DNA from 4 places in the Nocardiopsis sp. NPDC055551 genome. Region 2 is predicted to be linked to each of the others. Evidence: riboswitches for the same ligand, from Rfam matches in the RefSeq annotation. Region 2 holds a riboswitch; each other region holds the start of a gene.
What was found. Region 2 has a riboswitch for thiamine pyrophosphate ahead of ACWGSK_RS20580 (3-oxoacyl-ACP reductase). Riboswitches for the same ligand answer to the same signal wherever they lie in the genome.

Region 1: another riboswitch for thiamine pyrophosphate. It lies ahead of ACWGSK_RS11550 (ECF transporter S component); the one in region 2 lies ahead of ACWGSK_RS20580 (3-oxoacyl-ACP reductase).
Region 3: another riboswitch for thiamine pyrophosphate. It lies ahead of thiD (bifunctional hydroxymethylpyrimidine kinase/phosphomethylpyrimidine kinase); the one in region 2 lies ahead of ACWGSK_RS20580 (3-oxoacyl-ACP reductase).
Region 4: another riboswitch for thiamine pyrophosphate. It lies ahead of thiO (glycine oxidase ThiO); the one in region 2 lies ahead of ACWGSK_RS20580 (3-oxoacyl-ACP reductase).

Annotation. Positions count from the first base shown of each region.
Region 1 covers NZ_JBSHJJ010000005.1:254,940-260,158, reverse strand. The annotation lists gene ACWGSK_RS11560 (energy-coupling factor transporter transmembrane component T family protein) at 1-391, opposite strand, end outside; gene ACWGSK_RS11555 (ABC transporter ATP-binding protein) at 388-1,908, opposite strand; gene ACWGSK_RS11550 (ECF transporter S component) at 1,911-2,552, opposite strand; TPP riboswitch at 2,627-2,734, opposite strand; gene ACWGSK_RS11545 (transglycosylase domain-containing protein) at 2,810-4,975, opposite strand.
Region 2 covers NZ_JBSHJJ010000011.1:195,449-200,667, reverse strand. The annotation lists gene ACWGSK_RS20590 (hypothetical protein) at 1-696, opposite strand, end outside; gene ACWGSK_RS20585 (NUDIX hydrolase) at 765-1,499, shown strand; TPP riboswitch at 2,233-2,335, shown strand; gene ACWGSK_RS20580 (3-oxoacyl-ACP reductase) at 2,386-3,168, shown strand; gene ACWGSK_RS20575 (LLM class flavin-dependent oxidoreductase) at 3,168-4,502, shown strand; gene ACWGSK_RS20570 (carboxymuconolactone decarboxylase family protein) at 4,735-5,193, opposite strand; gene ACWGSK_RS20565 (N-acetyltransferase) at 5,190-5,219, opposite strand, start outside.
Region 3 covers NZ_JBSHJJ010000006.1:30,067-35,285, reverse strand. The annotation lists gene ACWGSK_RS12335 (acyl-CoA synthetase) at 1-1,163, shown strand, start outside; gene ACWGSK_RS12330 (DUF368 domain-containing protein) at 1,558-2,484, shown strand; TPP riboswitch at 2,552-2,650, shown strand; gene thiD (bifunctional hydroxymethylpyrimidine kinase/phosphomethylpyrimidine kinase) at 2,639-3,442, shown strand; gene ACWGSK_RS12320 (alanine/glycine:cation symporter family protein) at 3,516-4,934, opposite strand; gene ACWGSK_RS12315 (DUF6457 domain-containing protein) at 5,143-5,219, opposite strand, start outside.
Region 4 covers NZ_JBSHJJ010000004.1:331,657-336,875, forward strand. The annotation lists gene ACWGSK_RS10075 (thiazole synthase) at 1-96, opposite strand, end outside; gene thiS (sulfur carrier protein ThiS) at 100-312, opposite strand; gene thiO (glycine oxidase ThiO) at 339-1,541, opposite strand; TPP riboswitch at 1,539-1,650, opposite strand; gene ACWGSK_RS10090 (Rv2175c family DNA-binding protein) at 1,738-2,097, shown strand; gene thiE (thiamine phosphate synthase) at 2,178-2,840, shown strand; gene ACWGSK_RS10100 (SDR family oxidoreductase) at 2,959-3,852, opposite strand; gene ACWGSK_RS10105 (DUF418 domain-containing protein) at 3,920-5,194, opposite strand.

The sequences.
Region 1 (5,219 bases), on a different contig from region 2:
CGAGCACGCCCATGGCGGGGCGCTCGGGCACCTTGAGTCTTTGCACGAGCCCGTCGGCCATGTCGGTGGGGTCGCTGGTGATGGCGGCGAGGAGTCCGGGCAGGGCGATGGCCAACAGACGCACCGCCACCCCGATGGCTCCTTCGAGGCCCTGTTCGCCGTACAGGTAGTTGACCGCGGCGCTGCTCAGACCCATGAGCACGAAGGGGCCGGCCAGGATCAGCAGGGTGCGGCGGTCCACCCCGCTGAAGGGCACGCACAGCAGGACGGCGGCCAGCACGATGCCGCCGGTGACCACGTCCACGGCGGGGACGAGTCCGATGCCGATGCCGAGGGCGGCGATCAGTTTGGCTGCGGGATTGAGTCCGGTGAGCCGGGGGACCTCGCTCACTCGGCCTCCTCGGCCACGGCGCGCCCGTCCGCCACACGCACCCGCACGTCCGTCAGATGACGCAGGAGCAGCCCGTCGTGGGTGGCCACGGTGATGGCCCGGCCCTCGGCTCGCAGATCCGCGAGGAGCTCCACGAGCTCGGTCCAGGTGCGGGTGTCCTGGCCGAAGGTGGGCTCGTCCAGGGCCAGGACGTCGGGGGCGTGCAGGGGGCCGGAACTGAGCGCGGTGGCCACCGACAGACGGCGTTTCTCCCCGCCCGAAAGCGTGTACGGGTGCACGTTCGCCAGATGGGTCAGCCGCAGCCGTTCCATGAGTTCACCGACCCGGCCCTCGGTCTCCGTATCGCTCAGACCGGCCCGCAGCGGGGCGAACCGGAGTTCGTCGCGGACCTCGGTGGTCACGAACTGGTCCTCGGCGTGCTGGAAGACGGTGCCCACGTGGCGGGCCAGCCGTCGGGCCGGCCAGCGGACCAGTGGACGCCGGTCGATCTCCGCCAGGGTCCCGCGCGGCACCACCCGACCACGGTGCGGTTTGGTCAGGCCCGCCAGCAGGGTCAGGAGGGTGGACTTGCCCGCTCCGTTGGGCCCGGTCAGCGCGGTGACGGCCCCCGCGGGCACGGTCAGGTCCACGTCTTCGAGGACGGTGCGCGGGGCGGCCGCCCGCACGCCCAGTTGGAAGGGGGTCCGCGCCGTCACACCCCGCGCCGCCAACATGGGCGCTCCCCCGGGGGCCGAGGGTAGGTCCGGTGAGGGTTCCTCTCCGGGTACCCACACCCCCTGTTCGGCCAGGGACCTCCCGTGCTCGGCGAAGACCTTCGCCGGCGCCCCGTCGGCGATCACGCCACCGCCGGGTTCGACCACCACCACACGGTCCACCAGGTCCATGACCTCGGCGACGCGGTGTTCGACCAGAACGAGGGTCGCCTCGCTCTCGGTGAGCAGGCGGGCCAACAGGTCCCGGACCAGCGCGCCCCCGACCGGATCGAGGTTGGCGGTGGGCTCGTCCAACAGCAGCAGACGCGGTCGCATGGCCAGTGCCCCGGCGATGACCAGGCGCTGCTTCTCCCCACCGGACAGGGCACCGGTGGAGTGGCCGATCCCATAGGGGAACCCGACCTCGACCAGGGCACGTTCGACCCGCGACCAGATCTCGTCCGGTGCCACCCCCAGGTTCTCCGGGCCGAACGCCACGTCGTCGCCGGCGCGCGCCATCACCAGCTGGGCCTCGGGATCCTGCGCGACCAGACCCACACCGCCGCGCCCCCGGGAGGCGGGCTCGCCGTCCACCCGGAGCAGGCCCTCCTGGTCGCCACCGATGGCGCTGTCGGGCCCGGTGAGACCGGCCAGGGCGTGCAACAGGGTGGACTTGCCCGCGCCGGAGGCGCCCAGCAACAGGACCCGCTCCCCGGGTTCGATGAGCAGGTCGACGCCGCGCAGGGCGTGGGCGGCGCGGCCCGCGTGCTTCCATCCCCAGCCGGAGAGTTCCACACACGCGCCGCGCGCGTTCGTGCCGGCCATGGTCAGCCCTTGGCCGAGGGGAAGGGTGCCAAGGCCCCGGACCGGGCCAGGGCGGTGGTGAGCAGGCGTCCGCCGACCCCCGCGATCAACGCGCCGCTCACCAGGACCAGGCCGCCGTAGACGAGCTGGTGCGACAGCGGCCAGGTGGCGTAGTAGACGACGGCGTCACGGATGGCCGGGGAGATCCCGGCGAGGGCACCGGCCAGCGCGGCCACGCCCATGCCCCAACGGCGGTAGAGGAAGAGCAGGAAGACCAGCTCGGGCAGCAGCCCCTGCATGGCGCCCTCCAGGACCACCGTGACGCCCCATTGGGAGCCCAGCAGCGCGGAGACCGAGGCCGCGGTGATGGAGGTGAGCACGGCCGCGCCGGACCGTCGGATGATCAGCCCGCCGAGGACTCCCGGAAGCAGCCAGACCCCGTAGAGGATCGCCTGCGCCGGGGGGAAGAGCACGAACAGCGGTCCGGTGATCGTCCAGACCACGCCCCACAGCCAGAACACCACCCCCACCGCGGCGCCGAGTACGGCGGCCACCACGATGTCCACGGTGCGCCAGGCCCCGAACTCGGCGCGGATCCAGTCCTTGATCCGGCCGAGAAGTCCACGACTCGTACCGGCGTGCCCGGCTCCGGTGTCGATACCCATCGAAATGAGGTCCCTTCGTCGAGGTCGACGAGGGGAATGCGGCCGAGAGCGTCTCCCGCGCCGGCGGCACGGAGATGACGGATTCCACGACTTCCTTCGCCGGCATGACCCGGATCAGGTGTGTAAGGGTCTGCGGTCCGATGCCGCACTCTCAGCGCTCACGCGCTCCCCTGTCGGTTCTCCTCCATTATGCGTCAACAAGGAGGGCCGTGGGATGTTTCCATCCCACGGCCCGATTCTTCCGACTCCATCGCAGGTCAGGCCTCGGTGTCGGATTCGTCGTCCTTGGACTTCGGTGGCTCGGCGTCCGGGTTGCCGAAGGCCCCGGGCGAGCCCGCGAAGTCCTCGGCCTCCAGTTCGGCGGTACCGCCCCGCATGCTCTCCTGCCAGATCGGGCCGGGCAGGCTGCCCCCGTAGACGATGCCGTAGTAGCGGCCACCGATGGTCACGCCCTGCAGCGGGTTCGCCTCGCCGCCGCGCACGTCGCCGACGACCACGGCCGAGGAGAGGTTCGGGGTGTACCCGGCGAACCAGGCGTAGGCCGCGCCGTCGGTGGTGCCGGTCTTGCCCGCGACCGGTCGCCCGAGGTCCAGACCATTGGCGGTGCCGCCCTTGAAGGGCTGCTGTAGCAGGTGGTTGACCCCGTCCGCGGTCTGCTTCTTCACCGCTCGTTCGCAGTGGGAGTCGGCGGTGACCCGTTCACCCGTGCCGTCGTCCCGGATCGCCCGGACCGGGCGCGGCTCGCAGCGGGTGCCACGGGCGGCGAAGGTCGCGTAGGCGTTGGCCACGTTCAGCGGGGACACCTCCTGGTCGCCCAGGGTGAAGGAGCTCCACACCCCGAGGTCGCCACCGTCGGCGCGGTGTATCCCGACCGCCTCGGCGGTCTCGGAGGTCTCGCACAGGCCGACCCGACGCTGCAGCTGGGCGAAGTAGGTGTTCACCGACCCCTTGGTCCCGCTGAGCATGTTGTGTCCGCCCTCGTCGCTCTCACCGGCGTTGCGGACGTTCCAGGACGACATGGTGCCGCCCTCGCAGTTGGCCATGCCGCCGACCGACATGCTCTTGGGCGAGTTGAAGCTGGTGCCGTACCCCAGGCCCTTCTCCAGGGCCGCGGCCAGGGTGAAGGCCTTGAACGTCGACCCGGCCTGGAATCCGCTGGAACCGCCGTCGGCCTGGTCCACGGCCAGGTTGATCGAGGTGGTGCCGACCTTTTCGTCGTCGAACCCGTAGCGCAGGTTCTGGGCCAGGGCTCGCACGCGGCCCGAACCGGGCTCGACCATGGCCTGGGCGGAGAACTTGGTGGAGTCCTCGTGCGGGACCCGGCGGTCGATGGCCTCTTGGGCGGAGTCCTGCGCCGCTCGGAGCAGACTGGTCTGGACGGTGAAGCCGCCCCGGGAGATGCGCTGTTCGCGCTCGGCCTTGGTGTCGCCCAGCAGGTCGGATTCGAGGAGCCAGCGCATCGTGTAGTCGCAGAAGAACGGGTACTCGCTCTCGGCGCAGCTGCCCCCGCGCGGCGTGGCGTCCACTCCCAGGCCCTTCTCCTTGTGCGCGGCGGCCTCTTCGGCGTCGAGGTGTCCGGTGGCGACCATCCGGTCCAGCACGAGATCGCGGCGTTCCCTGGTCTCATCGGGGTTGTTGATCGGGTCGTAGTACGAGGGCGCTCGGACCAGACCGGCCAGTGTCGCGGCCTGCCCGGGGTCCAGTTCGGCGGCGGAGGTCGAGAAGTACCGTTCGGCGGCGACCTCGACTCCGTGCGCGCCGGCCCCGAAGTAGGCCAGGTTGAGGTAACCCTGCAGGATCTCGTCCTTGGTGTAGCGGTCCTCGATGTCGATCGCGTAGCGCAACTCGGTGAGTTTGCGGGTGATCGTCCGGGCGCTGGCCTGGTCGACCTCTTCCTCGGTTTCGGCGGTCTCGATGAGGAGATTCTTGACGTACTGCTGGGTGATGGTCGAACCACCCTGTGTGTTCCCCTGGGCGGTGCGGATGGCGGCGCGGAGGACACCGCGCAGATCGAGGCCGTTGTGCTCGTAGAAACGGTCGTCCTCGATCGCCATCAGGGCCGTGCCCATCCAGGGGCTCATCTCGTCGAGGTCGACGACATCGCGTTCGCGTTGGGCGACCTCGCCGAAGGGCTCCCCCGAGTCGTCGGTGAGCAGGACGCGCGACGACGGGTACGGAACGTCGAGGTGGTTCGGCAGGGACATGAACCCCGCGGCGGCGTCCCTGGCCACGATCCCGGCACCGCCGACCAAGGGTATGACCAGGGCCGCCGACAATAGCCCGGCGATGAGGCCGAGTCCGGACAGACGCAGGATCGCCTCGCGTCGTTCCTTGCCGCCGCCCCCTTCCAACTTCGCGGTTCCGCCCTCCACCAGGGCTCGGGCTCTGTCCCCGAACCGACCAATACGGCTGGACTCCGTCACGTCGCCCCCTACGGCCGTGTGCGGCCCGGTGCCACGTGGCACCGGGCACTGCGTCGACCACACTCGCAGTCGGCCCGCAAAGGGAACTCCGTCAAATCGGGCGTGTCACCGAAAAGCTTCCTCAATCCCCGGCAAAGCACCCAGAAACGCCACAGCACGGCCACAGTGGACTGTTCACGAGGAACCAGCCGCAATTAATCTCGACATCAAGACGAGAGTCCCGACGAATCAGCCGGCGCGAGAA
Region 2 (5,219 bases):
CTGCTCGTCGACGGCCCTCTCCCGATGGGAGAGGCGCCTGGGCCTGAGAGCGGTGGCCTTGTGGGCGTGGTTGATGCACGCCTGGCGCAGACCACCGACGATCGCCGTGAGGAGGGCGACGGCACAGCCCAGGTAGAGGGCCAGCGCTCCCTGAACGGGATGGGAGAAGGCCAGGACCACCATGGTGAGGGCAAGGACCAGGGCGAACGTTCCGGTGTTCTTGAGACGTTTGCTCTCCTGCCCGTACTTCCAGCTGGACCTGGAAGGCAACTTCGGTCGACGCTTCCGCCTCTTCTTCGCCGGAAAGGGCTCTTCGGGCCGCGTGAGCTCCTTGGAGATTCGCCAGGCGTGGTCTAGGAGTACGAGAAGTGCGTATCCGCCGGCGACCAACAGGGTCGTCACCGTGAATCCCCAGTAGCAGGGTGCGGCGAGTGCGGCGATCAACCCCGACCTCGACAACGACGTCAGGTGCAGGGACAACCACGCGTGGCGCATCACCGGGACGAGGTCGAATTCGTATGAGGGGGCCGCGCGTCGTGAAGGGGCCGTGCACACCTCCTTGATGACGAGGTCTCGGAAGTCCTCGTCGACGTGGACACCGGTGCAGAGGTGACGGGTGGCCCCGGTCGGTTCCTCTCCGTGGTTCTGAGGAGGGGGAGAGACGGGGGGTGGAGAGGCGTGAGCGGTGATGGACATGCACTTCTCCTGCGCCGATCCGGTTAAGGTCGAGATGACCATAAGTGGATCGGATGATTAAAGTCAAGATGACCTTTAAGGAGATCGCGGTGGACGAACGCTTGGCGCGAGCCGTTGACGTGGGGTTGTCCCTGGTCACGGTGGATCTGGCCATCTTCACCATTAGGAACGGGGCGTTGATGGTCCTGCTGATCGAGCGCGGGGAGGAGCCGTTTCAAGGACACTCGGCCTTGCCTGGTGGAAGAGTCCGAAGACGGGAGACCCTCGACCAAGGTGCTCGGCGCGAACTCTTGGAGGAGACCGGGGTCGACGGCTCCCGGCTCCACCTGGAACAGCTCGGTGCCTACGGTGATCCCGACCGTGATCCGCGGGGGAGGGTCGTCACCATCGCCTATCTGGCCTTGGGGGCGGACCTGCCCGAGGCGGTGGGGGGAAGCGACGCGGCGCATGCCCGTTGGGTGCCGGTGGAGGAGCTCATCGCGATGTCCACCCCCTTGGCCTTCGACCACGTCCGCATCCTCGATGACGCTCTGGAACGTGTTCGGGAGAAGTTGGAGTACACCACCGTCGCCACGGTCTTCTGTCCCGAACCGTTCACGCTCAGCGAGTTGCGGGCGGTCTACGAGGTGATCTGGGGGCGTGAACTGGATCCCAGTAACTTCCGACGAAAGGTCACCAAGGCGGAGGGTTTCGTGGACCCCATGGGAGAGCAGCGCGCCCAGCCGGCGGGTCGACCGGCGGCCCTGTACCGCAAAGGCGGATCCTCGCTGCTCACGCCACCGCTGTTGCGGTCGGCCTCGTGAACGTGGAGGGTCAGCCCGCGCGACCCGGTCGCGCGGGCTGAAAGGACGAACGAATCCGAACCGGTGAAGTTGCTCGACGCTACGTCCCCATGCCATCTTCAACGCGTTCGAGCTCAGCTAGGGCGGAAATCTTGTCCTCAGTGGTGATGGCGAGAGGATGCCGCTCGCCTCTGACGAAGGCGGCACGATCCTGTTCGACCGTGGTTTCCACGGGGGCATCTGCTCGGGTGCTCCCTTCGACCACTGGGGACAACACGCGGGCCGACACCCTCAACACTTGTGAACGTGCCGAAGTCGATCGGTTCTGTTTTCCGGGCGAACACGAAAGCCAGGAGAGGAACGCCCCTCCATCGTGGGCCCTCACCGGGCCGTTGGTGACCACGAAGACGGGAAAGGCTTCTCCCCACCAAAGAACCACAGGAAGAGGCAGCTATGCCCTGACCGGGAGGATGGGGTGACTCGCCGGTGTTGGCAGATGCAAGACCACGCACACGCTGGGGTCGCTACGGGCGATGACCAGCAGATCGCTGAGCTGCGTCTGGTCGTGGGGACCGCCGAGGAGGTCTGGGGCTGGATCGCCGCACCCGGGCGCCGACGTGTGCTCCGGACCATTTTCTGTCCGTCGACCGGGCCGGGATCGAACCGGCCGACCGCTGAAGCCGCCATCGCCGAGCGGGAGACGAGCACGGCACCGGCCGGTGGCCCGAGAGGGTGCCTATGGGCTACCTTGATCGGCAGTGACACGGGGTGCCCTGAATCCACTGATTCGGGCTGAGATGACACCCGTCGAACCTGATCCGGGTCATACCGGCGAAGGGATGTCCGTACACGGCCAGTGGTATCGGTGGCCGAAGGGACGCCTTCGCCCATGCCAGAAAGGCCACCGATGAGTTCTTCCCGCACCGCGCTCCCTATCGACCAACAGACGGTCGTCGTCACCGGCGGGGCCCGAGGGCTCGGGTCCCGGCTGGTCCAGGCCTTCCTGGGGCAAGGCGCCCGGGTGGTGATCAACTACCTCCACAGTGCCGAAGCAGCCGGCGAGCTCGCCGCCACCCACCCCGACCGCGCCCTGGCTGTGCGAGCGGACGTACGCGACCCCGAACAGGTCGCCTCGATGATCCAGACCGCAGAGGGACATTTCGGCTCCTCCGTCTCCACCGTCGTCAACAACGCGCTCGCCGGCTTCTCCTTCAACGGCGACGCACGACCCCACGCCGACACCCTCACCCTGGAACACCTTGACCAGCAGTTCAGCGGTACCGTCCACGGCGCACTGAACACCGTCCAGGCCGCCCTGGCCTCCATGCGCGGCCAAGGGTTCGGCCGGGTCATCAACGTGGGCACCAACCTGTTCCAGCACCCGGTCGTCCCCTACCACGACTACACCGCGGCCAAGGCGGCGCTGCTGTCGCTGACCCGCACGCTCGCCCATGACCTGGGCCCCGACGGCATCACCGTCAACATGGTCTCCGGCGGTCTGCTGCGCACCACCGACGCCAGCGCCGCCACCCCCGACGAGGTGTTCGACATGATCGCCTCCACCACACCGCTGCGCCGGGTCACCACCCCGGCCGAGTTCGCCGACGCGGCCCTGTACTTCGCCTCCCCTTGGGCGCGCGCGATCACCGGCCAGAACCTCGTCGTCGACGGCGGGCTGGTGATGAACTGATGGCCACCGCTTCCGCGCCTGACCAGGCTCCCGATCGCCGGATGCACCTCAACCTGTTCATCTTCGGCTGCGGCCACCACAAGGCCGCCTGGCGCCACCCCGACTCGCCGGCCGAACGGATCGGTGACATCACCTACTTCGAAGAACTGGCCCGCACCGCCGAACGCGGCTGCCTGGACGCGGTGTTCTTCGCCGACGGCCACGCCACGGGCGACGTCGCCGGTGGCCCGTGGTGGTTCCTCGAACCGTTGACCACTCTGGCGGCCATGAGCCGGGCCACCCGGCACATCGGTCTGGTCAGCACCGTTTCCAGCACGTTCTACACGCCCTTCCACGCGGCACGCCTGTTGGCCTCCCTGGACCACATCAGCGGAGGCCGAGTGGGCTGGAACGTGGTGACGTCCATGTTCGACGCCGAGGCCCGCAACCACGGATACGAGCAGATGCCCGCGCACCAGGAGCGCTACGCCCGAGCCGAGGAGTTCGTGGAGGTGGTGCTGGGGCTGTGGGACTCCTGGAGCGACGAGGCCTTCCACTACGACCGGGACGGGGTCTTCGCGGACCCGGACCAGGTACGCCCCATCGGCCACCGGGGAGAGCACTTCCAGGTCGAGGGCCCGTTGAACGTGCCGCGCCCGGTACAGGGCAACCCGGTGCTGTTCCAAGCGGGTTCGTCGGAGCAGGGACGCACGCTGGCGGCCCGCCGCGCCGAGGCCATCTACTCCGTGGCCTATGACCTGCCCAGCGCCCAGGACTACTACGGCGACGTCAAGGCGCGGATTCGTCGGGCGGGCCGCGACCCCGGGTCCGTCGCCATCATGCCCGGACTGGTCACCTACGTCGGTTCCACCGAGCGGGAGGCCCAAGACAAGCAACGTGAACTGGACGAACTGCTGCCGACCGAGGAGTCATTGCAGCAGCTGGGGCTGTTCACCGAACAGGACTGTTCCGATTGGGAGCTGGACGCGCCGGTTCCCGAGCTGCCGCCACTGGAGGAGTTCACCGGTCCCAAGGGGCGCTACGAGACCATCCTGCGCATCATCGACTCCGAAAGACCCACGGTGCGGCAACTGCTGGGCCGTCTGGCCGCCGGCGGCGGACACTGCACCATGGTCGGAACGCCCGAGCAGATCGCCGACCGGATGACCCGGTGGTACGAAAACGGTGGCGCGGACGGGTTCAACCTCATGCCGCCGTCGTTGCCGGGCGGGATCGAGGACTTCGTGGACCATGTGGTCCCTGTCCTGCAACAGCGGGGGCTGTTCCGTCACGAGTACGAGACGGACACACTTCGGGGCCATCTGGGTTTGGAACGGCCACCGTCACCGTACTGAGAACGGGAGGCAGGTCCGGGAGGTGGGAGGCTCGAAAGGCCGTCCTTGGCCTGTCCGGACCTCCTCATCTCGTAGGAAGGGCGCGCGGCAGGAACCGTTGCGGGGTTGCTGAGGATCGGTAGGCCACCGAGCACGTCACCCTGTTGGAGAAGGTGGGCTTCCGGAAGGGGGACCCACCGCTGTAGCGCACCTCATGGAGGGAGGGCGTTACAGCGGCGGAAATCGCTTTCCCCTATCGTGTGATCACGGGATGACCGCTGGCGATCGAGACCCGGTTGAACGCGTTGATGAGCGTGGTCGTCCACTCCACCGCAGAGATCTGTGCGGTGGTCAGGTGGGCGGCCGCGCGGGCGTTGATCTCCTGCCGGTCGACGGCGGGGTCGATGACGGTGAGGGACTCGGCCAAGAGCAGCGCGGCCTTTTGCATGTCGGAGAACACGCCGGCCTCACGCCAGGACGGCAGTACGTCCAGGACGCTCTGCTTCACCCCGGCCTTGCGGGCCTTGGGAACGTGGATGCTCAGGCAGGTCGGGCACCCGTTGATCTGGGACACCCGGACGTTGATCAGCTCGATGGTGTCGTCGCCCAGGCCGGCCTCGTGCGAGGCGGCTCGAGAGGCCACGGCCGCCTTGCCGAGCGCCTTGTACACCGTGGGGTGTTCCTTGTCGATGTAGGGACGCTCCGCGTTCATGCCTGCTCCTCGGTCGTCTTCTGGAC
Region 3 (5,219 bases), on a different contig from region 2:
CGCTCCCCGGCACGAGCGGCGACGACCACTACCTGCTCTACACCGGCGGCACCACGGGTTACCCCAAGGGTGTGCTGTGGCGCCAGGCCGACGTCTTTCGCGCCGCCGTGGAGCGCCGGTCCCCCGGCACGCCGCGCGCTCGCACCCCCGATGAGGTGGCCGAACGCGCCGTTCGCTGTTTCCCGCAGCGCATGCTGGTCCTGGGTCCGGTCATGCACGCGGCCGGGCAGTGGCACGCGTTGAGCATGCTGCTGTGCGGCAAGCGCGTGGTGCTGTCCACCGACCGCAGCTTCCGGCCGGACCGTGTGCTGGAACTGGCGCACCGCGAGGGCGTGCACGCGCTCCAGCTGGTGGGCGACGCGATGGCGCGTCCCCTGGCGCGGCACCTGCTCACCGAGCCCGAACTGTGCCCTGACCTGACCTCGGTGCGTTCCGGTGGTACCCCGTTGACCCCGGCGGTGCGCAACCTGTGGAGGGCCTGGCGCGGAGACGTGACCCTGGCCGACTCCTACGGGGGTTCGGAGACGGGTGTGTGCGGTTCGGCGACCGCCCCCGACGAGGCGGCCACGGTCGCCGACGCCACCGACCGTCGCAGCTTCACCATGGGCGGCAGCATCTCGGTGCTGGATGACGCGTTGCGTCCGTTGCGGCCGGGGTCGCCACAGGTCGGACGGATCGCGCGGACCGGCCGGATCCCCTTGGGCTACTACAACGACCCCATCGCCACCGCTCGTACCTTTCCCACCGACGCCGAGGGGCGACGTTGGGCGTTGTCGGGCGACTACGGGACCCGGGCCACGGACGGTTCGATCGACCTGTTGGGCCGGGGCAGCGTGGTCATCAACACCGCCGGGGAGAAAGTGTATCCCGAGGAGGTGGAGGCCGTGCTCAAGGCCCACCCGTCGGTGGACGACGTGATCGTGGTGCCCGCCCCGGACGAGAACCTCGGCCAGCGGGTCACGGCCCTGGTCTCGTTGGCCCCCGGAAGCGACCCGGACGAGAAGGCGTTGCGCGCCCACTGCCGGGTTCGGTTGGCCGGGTTCAAGGTGCCCCGGACGGTGCACTTCGTGGACCGGGTCCGGCGCACCGCCGTGGGCAAACAGGACTACCGTTGGGCCACTTCGGTGGCCGATGAGGGCGCCCACAGTCCCCGATCGCGGTGACCCGTGGAGGTCTCCGAGGGGTCCCCTCGACCTCCCTCTGTGGTACCCCTCATTTCGGTCTCCGAGTCAGTACACCATTAAGCATCCGAAACGCGGTTTCGGCGCCCTCTCGATGTCTCCAGGACAGTTCCGGGACGCTTTCCGCCCTCATCGACGACGCTAGAATGGCCACACCCGGCCCGGGGGCCGCGGTCCCCTTCCCCCATCGTGTGGCCGGAGTGACGAACCTCGGCGTTGGGCCCGGGATCGTACCATCGGCGGATTCATCGAGGTCCGCGCCGACCCAAGCACCCCTTTGATCGTCCGGTCCACCGTGGATACGGGACCGGCGACACCATCAGGACGGAGGACGGCGTCCCCTTTCCGGCTCCCCGGAAGAAGCGCCCGAGCATTCATGGCCAACTCAGTAGGCTCCTACATCTTCAACGCGGTGCGCGGCGGGGCCGTGGGCACCTCCGAAGCACTGCCCGGTATCAGCGGCGGCACCGTCGCCCTGATGGTCGGTCTCTACGACAAGCTGATCGGTGGCGCGGGCCACGCGGTCAGCGGGATCAAGCGCTACGTCACCGACGTGCCCCGAGGACGCGGCAAGGACCGTGCCCGGGAGCAGTTCCGCCAGGTGGACTGGGGCGTCCTGATCCCCGCCCTGATCGGTATGGCCTTCGCGCTCATCCTCGCCGCGGTCTTCCTGGCGCCCCTGGTCGAGAGCCACACCCAGTACGCCTACGCCCTCTTCTTCGGACTGGTACTGGCCTGCCTGTGGATCCCCTACACCGGCGCGGGCAAGACCTGGAAGGCCTGGCACTACCTCCTGGCCCTGGTCTTCGCCGCGCTCTCCTTCTTCCTCACCGGGTTGCCGGGTGCCAACCTGCCCACCCATCCCGTGGTGGTGTTCATCGCCGCCGCGGTCGCGATCTGCGCCCTGGTCCTTCCAGGTCTGTCCGGATCCTTCATCCTGCTGGCCCTGGGTCTGTACGAGCCCACCATGGCCGCCCTGCGCTCGGTCGACATCCCCTACATCGCGGTCTTCGTGCTCGGCATGATCACCGGTCTCGCCCTGTTCGTGAAGGTCCTGCAGTTCCTGCTGGAGAACCACCACCACGTCACCCTGGTCGTGCTCACCGGTCTCATGGCCGGTTCGCTGCGCGCCCTGTGGCCTTGGCAGTCCGAGGAGCGAGAGATCCTGCCGATGACCGACGTGCCCGTGACGCTGGCCTTCACCGCGCTCGGCTTCGTAATCGTGGTCGCTTCGATCGTGTGGGAGCACCGCACCCGCGCCCAGCGCGAGCACGAGGCCGGTCACCAGAGCGTCTCCGTCTGACCCTTAGAGTCGTACCCACAACCACATACCGAGTCGGGGTCGAGCGAGCGCTTCACGGCGCTTCGACCCCGACGGCGCGGGGTGCCGGGGAAACGACCCGGCTGAGAGCACACCCGTCGAACCTGCCCTAGTTCGTACTAGCGAAGGAACGCCCATGAGCGTGCACAACGTCGTGTCCATCGCCGGAAGCGACCCCAGTGGGGGCGCCGGCGTCCAGGCGGACCTGAAGTCGTTCTCCGCCCACGGGGTCTTCGGGATGAGCGTGGTGACGGCGTTGACCGCCCAGTCCACGCGCGGGGTCACCGGGGTTCACGGTGTCCCCGCTTCGTTCGTCGTCGACCAGATGGAGACACTGTTCGGGGACGCCACGGTCCACGCGGTCAAGGTGGGAATGCTGGGTACCGCCGAGGTCACCGAGGCCGTGGCCGCCGCGATCGACCGACACGGGCTGCCGAACGTGGTGGTGGACCCGGTGATGGTCGCCAAGAGCGGCGACCGGTTGTTGGAGCGTTCGGCGATGGAGGCGCTGCGCGGAGAACTGCTGCCGCGCGCCGACCTGCTCACACCGAATCTGCCGGAGGCCGCCGACCTGCTCGGCGAGGAGGAGGCCACGGACCTGGCCACGATGCGCTCCCAGGCCGAGAGGCTTCTGAAGCTGGGGCCGCGTCGGGTCCTGCTCAAGGGTGGTCACCTGCCGGGTACCGACAGCGTCGACCTGTTGGTCGACGGGGAGTCCGCCCCGGTCGAGCTGAGCGCCACGCGCGTGGCGACCCGCAACACCCACGGCACCGGCTGCACCCTGTCCTCCGCGATCGCCGCGCTGATCCCCCAACGCCCGGACGTGGCCACCGCCGTGGCCGACGCCAAGACCTGGCTGACCGAGGCGCTGCGCCACGCCGACGAGATCGACGCCGGCGGCGGCCAGGGCCCCGTGCACCATTTCCACGCCTGGTGGTGATCACACGAAGGGGGGACCGGCCCGTGCGGACCGGTCCCCCCTTCATATTCTCCCCGTGGGGCGTGCGAGTCGGCTAGCGCTGGACGTCGTCCATCACCGCGTCCGGGTTACGCCAATCGGGGTGACCGAAGAACCTCTTGCTCTCCGCCACGATGACCGGGGACAGCAGGAGCAACCCCACCAGGTTCGGCAGCGCCATCAGGCCGTTGGCGATGTCGCTGAACAGCCAGACGGAGTCGAGGCTGGCGACCGAACCGATGAAGATGATGACGATGAAGATGAGTCGGTAGGGCAGGACCAGCTTGCGTCCGCCCAGGAACTCCACGCACCGCTCACCGTAGTAGGCCCAGCCGAGCAGGGTGCTGAAGGCGAAGACGGCCACGGAGGCCGCGACGACGTAGGCGCCCGCGGTACCGAAGGTGGGGCTGATGGCACCCAGCCCCTCGGTCATGGCCTGCGACGTCAGCAGCGAACCGTCCTCGGCCTCGTCTCCCTGCCACACACCGGTCACGATGATGACCAGGCAGGTCATGCTCACCACGATGATGGTGTCGATGAAGGTCTGGGTCATGGAGACCATGGCCTGACGGACCGGCTCCTTGGTCTTGGCCGCGGCGGCGGCGATACCACCGGTGCCCAGCCCGGACTCGTTGGAGAAGATGCCGCGGGCGAAGCCCATCTGGATGGCGAGCATGACACCGGCGCCCGCGAAACCGCCGACGGCGGAGGTCCCGGTGAAGGCGTCGGTGAACACCAGCTGGAAGGCGGGCAGGAGCGACTGCCAGTTGGCGATGAGCACGACGAGGCAGATGCCGACGTAACCGATGATCATGATCGGCACGAGGCCGGAGGCGACACGACCGATGCTCTTGATGCCACCGAGGATCACTCCGCCGGACAGGATCATCAGAGCGAGGCCGATGACCCACGGCTCCAGCGGGGTGACGCTGCTGACCTGTTGGGCCACGGTGTTGGCCTGGGTGCCGTTACCGATACCGAAGGCCGCGATGGCGCCGAAGACCGCGAAGGCGACACCGAGGAAGGTGCCGAGCCCACCCTTGATCCCGTACTTGAGGTAGTACATCGGGCCGCCGCTCTGCTCACCCTTAGCGTCGGTGCGGCGGTACTTCACCCCCAGGAGGGCTTCGCTGTACTTGGTGGCCATACCGAAGATGCCGATGAACCACATCCAGAACAGCGCGCCCGGGCCACCGACACCGATGGCCAGCGCGGCGCCCGCGATGTTACCGACGCCGACGGTGGCGGCGAGCGCGGTGCTCAGTGCCTGGTAGTGGGAGATGTCGCCCTCGACGGAGGAGTCCTCCTTGCGACGGACGAGGGCGAGCCAAAGGGCGTGCGGGAGCCTGAGCAGCTGAAGGAGGCGCAGCCGGATGGTGAGGAAGACACCGACACCCAACAACAACGGAATGAGGACGAAGGGTCCCCAGATGACGTCGCTGATGATGCCGGCCATCTCAAGGAGTTGGTCCACAGGGGATCTCCCTTTCGGTGAGTGCGTGGGGCCGAGAGATCCGAGGGTGGAACAGAGGGACCGTTGTTCGCGGAGTCACATCGGCACAGGTGGGTGCATTTCGATATCGGCAAAGAATGACACTGACGCGTAACGAACGAATCACATGTGTTCGACATGAACGTTGCGCCGCGCCGGTGTCACCTCGGGTGCGCGACGGGGCGCACCCTCAGTCCGCCTTGTCCTCGTCCTCGGCGTGGGCCAGCGCGAGCCTGCTGAGCGCGGCCGCGGCCTCCTCCGGGTCCG
Region 4 (5,219 bases), on a different contig from region 2:
TCCGGTGATGAGGCGGGAGCCGAAGGGGACGCCGGCGATGATCACGGGGTCTTCGACGGTGTCGACATCGGGCCGGGTGTCGAGGATGTCGGTCATGGTTCAGCCTCCCTGTACGGCGGTCAGGACGTCCACGCGGTCGCCCGGCGTCAGGTCCGTGCCGGCCCACGCGGTGCGCCGCACCACCTCGTCGTTGATCGCCACCGCGATCCCGCCGGGGATCGCCCCGTCGCCGGCCGAGGTGAGGTCGCGTACGACCGCCTCGACCGTGGTGGCCGTGCTCTGGCGACTCTCGCCGTTGATGATCAGTTCCACAGTCACTCCCACGTCGTCGGTTCGTCTCACGCGCCGCCATCGGACAGCGGCCGGTCGGCGGCGAATCCATGCGCGTATTCGGGCAGGGCCCCGGTCGTGAGCGCCCGCACCATGACCTCTCCGGTCACGGGGGCCAACAGCACCCCGTGCCGGAAGTGGCCCACGGCCAGGTGCAGTCCCGGCACCCGGGTGGGGCCCAGCAGGGGTCGGTTGTCGGGGGACCCGGGGCGCAGGCCCACGCAGGTCTCGGTGACCTCCAGCTCGGTGACCCCGGGAACGAGTTCGCGCGCGTCCCGCAGCACCTGCCAGAGCCCGCCCGCGGTCAGGGCGGTGTCGTACCCCAGCTCCTCCTGGGTCGCGCCCACGATGACCTCGCCGTCGGCGCGGGGCACCAGGTAGACCGGGAAGCCGCGGACCAGGCCGCGCACCGTCCGCTCCACGAGCGGGGGCTCCCCCTCACGGACCCGGGCGCGCAACAACTGTCCCTTGACCGGCCGGATCGGAGGCAGCACCGGCGCGGGCAGGGTGATCCGGTCGCTCAGGCAACCCGCGGCGAGGACGACCTGGTGGGTCGGCAGAACGGTGCCGTCGGCCAGGTGCACTCCCAACCGGGCCCCGTCGGGACCGGGGGAGGAGACCTCGGTCACGGCCCCGGCCACCTCGCGCGCGCCCGCGCGTTCGGCGGCCCGGGCCAGGGCCGGAAGTAGACGGCGGGGGTCGACGGAGTGATCCTCTGGGGCCAGGACCCCGCCCCGCACCGAAGGGGCCAGGTGGGGTTCCAACCGGCGGCACTCTCGACTGTTCAACCGCTCGGTGGCGATGCCCAGACGTCGTTGCAGGTCGTGGAGTTCATCGAGGACGGCCAGGTCGTCCCGGTCGAAGGCGACCAGGAGCGTTCCGGTGCGGTGGTGGCCCACCGACATGGCGGAGTCCGCCTCCACCTCGGCGACGAAGGAGTCGTACATCCGCGCGGAGCGGACGCCGAGTCCCATGAGTTCCTCCTCACCGAAGATCGCCTCGGTGGCGGGCGTGAGCATGCCCGCCGCGACGGCGGAGGAGGAACGCGCGTCGGCGGGTTCGGTGACGGGATCGGGCTCGACCAGGGTGACGTCCAGACCGTGTCGGGCCGCCCGCCAGGCGACGACCCTCCCGATGACGCCGCCACCGACGACGACCACACCATCGGTGTCGGAACCGGTCCTGTAGCGGGAATCCTCGAAGTCGCGCATGGTGCGCGCTCCCCTCCCTTCGCCGGCATGATCCGGATCAGGTTCGTGCGGTCGGAGACTGCTCGGTCTCCCTCTCAGCCGGGTCCACCCGGCTCCCGCGGGACATGTCTGTTCGCTCCCCGCCATCCTAGGCCAGGTGACCCCGCACGGGTTCGGGCGGTCCTCGGTGGCCGGTGGGGTGTGGCAGATTGGGAGGGTGACACACAAAGACCTCGACATCGACGAACTGGTCGGCGACTGGCTGACCCTGCGCGAGGCGGCCGAGCCGCTGGGCGTCAGCCCGAACCGGATCAAGACGTTCATCCGCGAGAACCGCCTCATGGGCGTGGTTCGCAAGGGAGAACTCTCCATCCCCGCCGCCTTCCTGGACGGTGACGACCTCGTCAAGGGGCTGCCCGGCACCATCGTGCTGCTCTCCGACGCGGGTTTCTCCACCGAGGAGGCTCTGCGCTGGCTCTTCACACCGGACGACACCCTTCCGGGGACCCCGATCCAGGCCATGCGCGAGAACCGGGGCACCGAGGTGCGTCGCCGCGCCCAGGCCATGGCCTTCTGAGTGATCGCCGTTCGCTCCATGGGGCGCACCGGGGGGTGCGCCCTTGGGCCCCTCGACGACCAGGGCCTAATGTGTCGGGTGTGAGGACCAACCACGGAACCAGCCTGCGCGAGCGCCTGGACGCATCCCTTCTGTACCTGTGCACCGACGCCCGTACCGAGCGCGGTGACCTCGCCGAGTTCACGGACGCGGCCCTGGCCGGAGGGGTGGACATCGTCCAGCTCCGGGACAAGGGGCTGGAGGCCCGCGAGGAACTCGCCGCGCTGGAGGTCATGCGCGAGGCGTGCGAACGCCACGGCGCGCTGCTCGCCGTCAACGACCGCGCCGACATCGCCCGCGCGGTGCGCGCCGACGTTCTGCATCTGGGACAGCGCGATCTGCCCGTGTCCATGGCCAGGGACATCATCGGCGCGGACCCCGTCATCGGGCGATCCAACAACGACGTCGAGGCCGCCATGGCCTCCGCCGAGGAAGCCGGCAGCGACTACTTCTGCGTCGGACCGACCTGGGCCACCCCCACCAAGCCGGGACGCCCTGCCGCCGGCCCGGCCCTGGTGGAGAAGGCCGCCGCACTGGGGACCGAACGACCCTGGTTCGCCATCGGCGGCATCGACCTGACCACCATCGACGAGGTGCTCGACGCCGGCGCCTCGCGTGTCGTCGTGGTGCGCGCCATCACCGAGGCGGAGGACCCCCGTGCCGCGGCGGTCGCCCTCAAGGAACGGCTCACCGCGCGGGCCTGAACCGAGGCGACGCCTCACCGGACCCGGTGACGGGGAACCTCCCGGGGATCAGCACCTCGGGTCCGCCGAACTCGACCGCGCACTCCGCACGGCGGTGGTCGGGAAGAGACCGCCGATGTCAGACCGCGACGTGCGCCAACGCGCTCGGATGACGGCGCAGGAAACCCTCGATGGATTGCGCCGGGTGCCCGGTCAGGCTCGGCACGGTATCGGCCACCACGTCCATCTCCCCGTTCGCGATCGCCGCGTACGACGACGCCCACCCCTCGACCTCCCACTCCGCGGCTCCGGTGCGCCGGCGTGACTCCAGCGCCTCCTCCCAGTTCTGGGGCACGTAGTGGATGGTGCGGCCGGTGAGCCTGCCCAGCTTCTCCACCGTGGCGCCCACCGACAACGCCTCCGGGCCGGTCACGTCGTAGGTGGTCCGCTCCGACGCGGCGATCACCACGGGGTCGGTCAGGACGGCGGTGGCCACGTCGGCCACGTCGTCCCGGGACACCCACGCGGCCCGACCGTCACCGGCCGGGCCGCGCACCACTCCCTCGTCGTCCACCCAATGGGGCAGCAGGTCCAGGTACAGGCTCGGTCTCAGGAACGTGTAGGACACACCGGTGGATCTGATGTGCGCCTCGGTGAAGAAGTGCGTCCGGGCGAAGGTGAAGGTCGAGGCCGGGCCCGCACCGAGGAACGACAGGTACACGATCCGGGAGACCCCCGCCTCGACCGCCGCGTCCACCGCGCTGACGTGGGTCTCCATTCGTTCCTCGGACTCGGTGGCCGAGACCAGGAACAGGGTGTCCACCCCCCGACAGGCCCGCGTGAACCCGGCCCCGTCCTCGTAGTCGGCCATCGACGCGCTGCTGCCCGGGTACTCCGGGGCGCGATTGATGTCGCGCACGATGAATCGCTGTGTCGACCCGAGCCGAGCGATCCGGGCGGCCACGCGCCCGCCCACCGCTCCCGTGGCTCCGGTCACCCCTATGGTGTGGTTTGTCATGTGATCGTCACCCATGACAGCCATCCTGGAGTATGGGGACGTGCCGGCCGCTCATCGGCACGCCCCTTTTTGAGCTCATCGGTCAGCGGGTGGTGTGCTCTTGGGGAGCCTCCTCGTTCCCACCCGTGACAGGGGCGATCGTACGGGTGATGCGCCGGTAGGTCAGGCGGCGCAACAGCACCTCGGCCGGGCCACGACGCCCCGCGCGCTCCAGCGCGTAGGCGCCCACCACGGTGAGCAGCCACACCCCGACCGCGTACAGGAACATCGTCCACGAGGACATGTGCGCGGCCAGCCCCAGGCCCCATGCGGCCAGCAGCGGCGCGCACAGCACGGATTGGGCCAGGTAGGCGCTGAGGGAGCGCTTCCCCGTCGCGCTCAGGGCGCTCACCAGGATGCCCCGGGTTCGTCCCCGTTCCCGGACCCGGTACGCCACCAGGGCGATCAGCGCGACGTACCCGAGCCCGCAGAACAGGCCGGTCGACATGTGCGGGATGGCCAGCGCCTGCCCCTGGATCGGGGCCAGGTCCCACACGCCGATCTGGGCCAACGCCAGGGGGAGACCGCCGAGCCAGCCGACGGTGATGCCCACGATCGCGACCCCGCGCAGCAGGGGCAGGTTCCGTTCCGGCTCCTCCAGGATCCGGCGGCGCGCGGCCCAGAACCCGAACAGGGCCGCGGCGGGCAAGGCCGGGATCAGCAGCCCCTGCCCGACGCTGAGGGGCCAGGCCAGCATTCGCATGACCGCGGCGGACAGGATGGACGTCTCGGCGATGTCGGCGGCCGTGACCAGAACGTCCTGATCGCCCATGTCGACCTCGCCGAGGATCGGCAGGAGCAGGAGGACGATCACGGACAGGAGCGCGAGCAGGCCGGTCAGCACGGCGCCCCACACGAGCAGTGTCCCGCTCTTGCGCCGGAGGAACAGCCATCCCAGGACCAGCCCGAGCATGCCATAGGCGCCGAGGATGTCGCCCATCCACAGCAGCAGTGCGTGGAAGAAGCCGAAGACGAGGAGCCACAGGTTGCGGCGGCGCAGCAGGGCGTCGACGCCCTTGACGTCGGCACCCGCCGCCTCCTGGCGCCTGGCCAATTGCACCATGCCGTACCCGAACAGGAAGGCGAACATCGGGTAGCTGCGCATGTCCACGGCCATGACCGTGAAGAACTGCACGACATCGTCCAGTGCGCCCTCAGGGGTGGGGTGCGCGGTGATGCCGGTGTTCGGTGCGGCCCCCAGGTACCAGACCGTGTTGGCCAGGGCGATGAAGAGCAGCATGAAGCCGCGGGCGAGGTCCGGAGCGAGTGCCCGTTCGGCCGTGGTGGTCGGCCCGAGAGGGGCGGTGTTTCTGGCCATGGGAGGGAGCGCTCCGGTTTCAAGG